DNA from 2 places in the Nocardiopsis sp. NPDC050513 genome. Region 2 is predicted to be linked to the other one. Evidence: riboswitches for the same ligand, from Rfam matches in the RefSeq annotation. Region 2 holds a riboswitch; the other holds the start of a gene.

Region 1 (2,386 bases), on a different contig from region 2:
GGCCTCCGGCGGCAGCACACCCAGCTCGACCAGCAACTCCCGACCGAGCCGCTCACGCAACTCCAACTGCGACTCGTCCTCGATGTACACCCGCAGGGCGAAGGTGTGCACGTCCTCCCCGTGCTCGACCCAGCCGACCCACCAGCCCGGCGAGGGGTCCACGGTTCCGCCCCACCCGGTCTTGGCGAACAGGGCGTGGTCCCCGATCCGGTCGACCCGTGCGATCTCGCGCACGGCTCGCAGATGCCGGTCCTCCACCGGCAGCTCCGCGCGGGCGAGGCTCGCCAGGAACGCGGTCTGCTCCATCGGGGAGACCTCCAGCGGCCCCTCCAGCCAGAACCGGTCCACCCGCTCCTCGCCGCCGATCGCGCGGTTGCCGTAGTCGAACCGGTCCACCCACGCCGCCATCCGGTCGTGGCCGACCCGGCGCGCGATCTCCTGGTACACCGGCACGTTGGACGCGGGCAGCGCCTCGCGCATGCTCATGTCCCGCTCCCACCCCGGGACGGGCTGGGGCCCACCGCGGTGGGGCACCACCTCGTCGACGTCGGCGACCGCACCCGTCTGGAGCGCGATCACCGAGTTGACCAGCTTGAACGTGGAAGCCGGGACGGTGCGCCGACGGGCCTCCTCGGGGGCGACGACGGTCGCCGTGCGCCCACCGGTGTCGAAGAGGACGAAGGTTCCCTCCACACCCGCCTCCTCGAAGACCGCCTCCAGGTCCTCGCGTTCCTCCGAGGGGACGTCACCGCCGACCCGGTCGACGAGGCGCGCGTCGCCCCGGACGTTGCCGACCACCTCCGGCGCGGTGCCCGTGCACGCGGCCCCGACGAGCACGGCCAGCACCGCGGCCACGAGGGCCCACGCCGCCGTCCCGCGGCCCGGCGCCGCCGATCGTCTCCCCCGCCTGTCACCGGTGACCACTCGTGCCCCCTCCGCACGTCGCCCCGTCCGTCGCATCCACGCTAACGGTTCGTCACCGTCCGTACGGCGTTTTCCACAGGCGCGCCGGGTGGGAGCCCGACCACCCTTGGGAGCCGCCGACGGCCGCTGCTAGTCTGATCGTGTTGCTGACCCCGTACGGGAGAGCGCCCGCGTAGCCAATGCGGGCCGCCGAAGGAGCAATCCCTCCCCGATGACAACCTCTCAGGCACACTGGACCGTACGGGCGAGACCACTCTGGAAAGCAGGGACCGCCGTCCCTCGCCGAAGGTGCAAACCACGCCGAGCGCGCGGTGAAGCTCTCAGGCACAGATGACAGAGGGGGAGGATGGCAACGCCACGCACGAAGACGCCCATCCTCTCGGGAGTGCCCATGTCAGAGCCCGCGTCCGCGCCACGCGCGACAGCGCTGCGCGAGATCCACGAACAGTCCGGGGCCACACTGGTCGACTTCGCCGGGTGGCTCATGCCCCTGCGCTACGGCAGTGAGACCGCCGAGCACACGGCGGTCCGCGAGGCCGCCGGGCTCTTCGACCTCTCCCACATGGGTGAGATCCGCCTGTCCGGGCCGCAGTCGGCCGAGGCCCTCGACCACGCCCTGGTCGGTCACCTGTCCCGGGTGAGGGTCGGCCGCGCCCGCTACACCATGATCACCGCCGCCGACGGCGGCGTCCTGGACGACCTCGTCGTCTACCGGCTCGGCGAGGGGGAGTACCTCGTCGTGGCCAACGCGGCGAACGTGTCCGTGGTCGCCGACGCCCTCGCCGAACGGTCCCGGGGCTTCGACACCGAGGTTGCCGACGAGTCCGCCGAGTACGCGCTCATCGCCCTCCAGGGCCCGCGCGCGGTGGAGATCCTGGCTCCGCTGACCGACGCCAAGCTCGACGAGATCCGCTACTACGCGGGCTACGAGCACACCGTGGCCGGGGAGCCCGTGCTGCTCGCCCGGACCGGGTACACCGGCGAGGACGGCTTCGAGATCTTCGTCCGCCCCGCCGAGCGCGCCCCGCACGTGTGGAAGACCCTCATGGAGGCGGGCGCCGAGCACGGCCTGGTACCCGCCGGACTGTCCGCGCGCGACACCCTGCGCATGGAGGCGGGGATGCCGCTGTACGGGCAGGAGCTCACCGCCGACCTCACCCCCTTCGACGCCGGGCTCGGCCGCGTGGTCAAGCTCGACAAACCGGGTGACTTCGTCGGCCGCGCCGCCCTGGAGGAGGCCGCGCGCACCGCGCGCGAACGCCGCCTGATCGGCCTCGTCGGCCGCGGTCGCCGCCCGCTGCGCAAGGGCCAGAACGTCCTGCGCGACGGCGCCGTCGTCGGCACCCTCACCAGCGGCGCGCCCTCGCCCACCCTGGGCCGCCCCATCGCCATGGCCTACGTGGACGGCGACCTCGACACCGCGACCGGCGCGTTCACCGTGGACGTGCGCGGGCGCGGCGAG
Region 2 (2,386 bases):
CAGGGTGTCGAAGAAGGCGCCGTGCGCGACCTCGAAGCCGCGCCCGGCCAGGCCGTCGGCCAGCGCGGCGGCGCGGGTGTGCACCTGGCGGGCGATGGCGCGCAGGCCGTCGGGCCCGTGGTAGACGGCGTACATACCGGCCATGACGGCGAGCAGCACCTGGGCGGTGCAGATGTTGCTCGTCGCCTTCTCGCGCCGGATGTGCTGCTCGCGGGTCTGGAGGGCGAGGCGGTAGGCGGGACGGCCCGCCTGGTCGACCGACACGCCGACCAGGCGCCCGGGCAGCTGGCGGCGCAGCTTCTCGCCGACGGCCATGTACCCGGCGTGCGGGCCGCCGAAGCCCAGCGGGACGCCGAAGCGCTGGGTGGAGCCCACCGCGATGTCGGCGCCCAGGTCCCCGGGGCTGCGCAGCAGGGTCAGGGCGAGGATGTCGGCGGCCACGACGGCCAGCGCACCGCGCTCGTGGGCGGCGGCGACGACGTCGCTCGGGTCCCGCACGGCGCCGCTGGAGGCGGGGTACTGCACCAGGACGCCGAAGGCGTCTCCCTCCGGCAGGCCCCGGGTCAGGTCGACGACCACGATCTCGATGCCGAGCGGCTCGGCGCGGGTGCGCAGCACGTCCAGGGTCTGGGGGAAGACTTCGGCGTCGACGACGAAGACGTCCGCCTTGCTCCTGGACGCGCGGCGGGCCAGCGTCATGGCCTCGGCCGCGGCGGTGGCCTCGTCCAGCAGGGAGGCGCCGGAGACGGGCAGGCCGGTCAGGTCGCAGACCATCGTCTGGAAGTTGAGCAGGGCCTCCAGGCGGCCCTGGGAGATCTCGGGCTGGTAGGGCGTGTAGGCCGTGTACCAGGCCGGGTTCTCCATGATGTTGCGCAGGATGACGGGCGGGGTGACGGTGTCGTAGTACCCCAGGCCGATCATCGACGTGCGCGCCTGGTTGCGGTCGGCCAGGCGGCGCAGCTCGGCGAGGGCCTCGGCCTCCCCGAGCGCCTCGGGCAGATCGAGCGGGGCGCTGCGGCCGGGTCCGGTGAGGATGGACTCGGGGACGGCGGCGGTCATGAGCTCGGCGGTGGAGCCGTAGCCGACGGCCTTGAGCATCTCCGCGGTCTCGGCGGGGGTGGGCCCGATGTGGCGGTCGGCGAAGACCCGTGCGGGGGTGCCGGGCGTGTGCGGCGTCGGGTCTGGCGTGGACTGGTCAGGCACGGAGACCTCCTGGTGACAGGGCCGAGCGGGTCGGCGCTTTCCTCACGGTCTCCCCCTCTGTCACCGGGCACGGCGGTGCCCAGGCTTCAGAGCGGCCTCCTCCGCGCGGTCCGTGGTGCCTGAGAGGTTACTGGGGAGTATTGCCCCGTCGGCGCCCCTGCCGGGGTCTCTCCCGCGTGGTATTGACGGCCTGTTGACGCTGTGTATGGATGTACGAACAGGGTGAATGTCAGCATTCGTCCCTGTTGTGACCAAACGGTACTCGATCACCGCGCCGGGGGCCGAGCCCGGGTCTCGCGAGTTCCGCCGCACACCCGTCAGCGGTCGGCCGGGGCCCGCCGATCGCCCGCGGGATCCGCGCCACGGCGTCGTCGCGGGCGCGCGTCGGCCGGGTCCCACAGCGCGGGGAAGCGGGACGCGGCGACCGGGCATTCCCGGTGGCGCGCGGCGACCGGGCGCACGCGCGCCCGGTGACCGCGCTCAGCCCGTGCGGCGCTCCCGGCGGCGCCGCGCCAGCTCGTCCACCGGCTGCGGCGGAGCGGCGGGCAGATCGGCGCGGTCCTCGGCCGGGACGACGCCCAGGGCCTCCTCCAGCTCGCGCCACACGTTGCCCAGTGCCAGCCCGAACATGCCCTGGCCGCGCTGCATGAGGTCGACGACCTCGTCGGGGGACGTGCACTCGTAGACGCTGACGCCGTCGCTCATCAGTGTGATGCGGGCCAGCTCGGGGGCGGGCCTGCCGCGCAGATGATCGACGGCGTTGCGGATCTGCTGCAGCGAGATGCCGGTGTCCAGGAGGCGCTTGGCCACCTTCAGCAGCAGGATGTCGGGAAGGCTGTACAGCGGCGCGTCGTGGGCGCCGGCGCGCACACTCGGCTCGACCAGACCGGTCCTGGCCCAGTAGTCGAGCTGACGGTAGGTGATCCCCGCGGCGGTACACGCCGCTGGGCCCCTATACCCGACGTCCATAGGCAGCGCCACCACGTCCTCTTCGCACAGTAGGCCCTGCTGCCCCGCTAGCCGCAGCGCGGACCGCCTGTCATGGGTCTCCCGCTTGCCGCCCGCTACCGCCACGCCGACCTCCGGCTCCTCGTCCCGCGGCGGCGTCGACAGGGGATGTCCACTCAGGGATGGGGTGCGCCGCGGGTTCCACTGCACCGACCGTAGGACGACCGACCGGCAG

The links. Region 2 has a riboswitch for glycine ahead of gcvP (aminomethyl-transferring glycine dehydrogenase). Riboswitches for the same ligand answer to the same signal wherever they lie in the genome.
Region 1: it holds a riboswitch for glycine, as region 2 does, so the genes downstream of both, gcvT (glycine cleavage system aminomethyltransferase GcvT) here and gcvP (aminomethyl-transferring glycine dehydrogenase) in region 2, are expected to answer to the same signal.

Annotation. Positions count from the first base shown of each region.
Region 1 is NZ_JBITHK010000002.1:595,840-598,225, forward strand. It holds gene ACIBFB_RS05165 (penicillin-binding transpeptidase domain-containing protein) at 1-924, opposite strand, end outside; glycine riboswitch at 1,072-1,173, shown strand; gene gcvT (glycine cleavage system aminomethyltransferase GcvT) at 1,316-2,386, shown strand, end outside.
Region 2 is NZ_JBITHK010000005.1:142,247-144,632, forward strand. It holds gene gcvP (aminomethyl-transferring glycine dehydrogenase) at 1-1,098, opposite strand, end outside; glycine riboswitch at 1,300-1,388, opposite strand; gene ACIBFB_RS10945 (MerR family transcriptional regulator) at 1,684-2,172, opposite strand.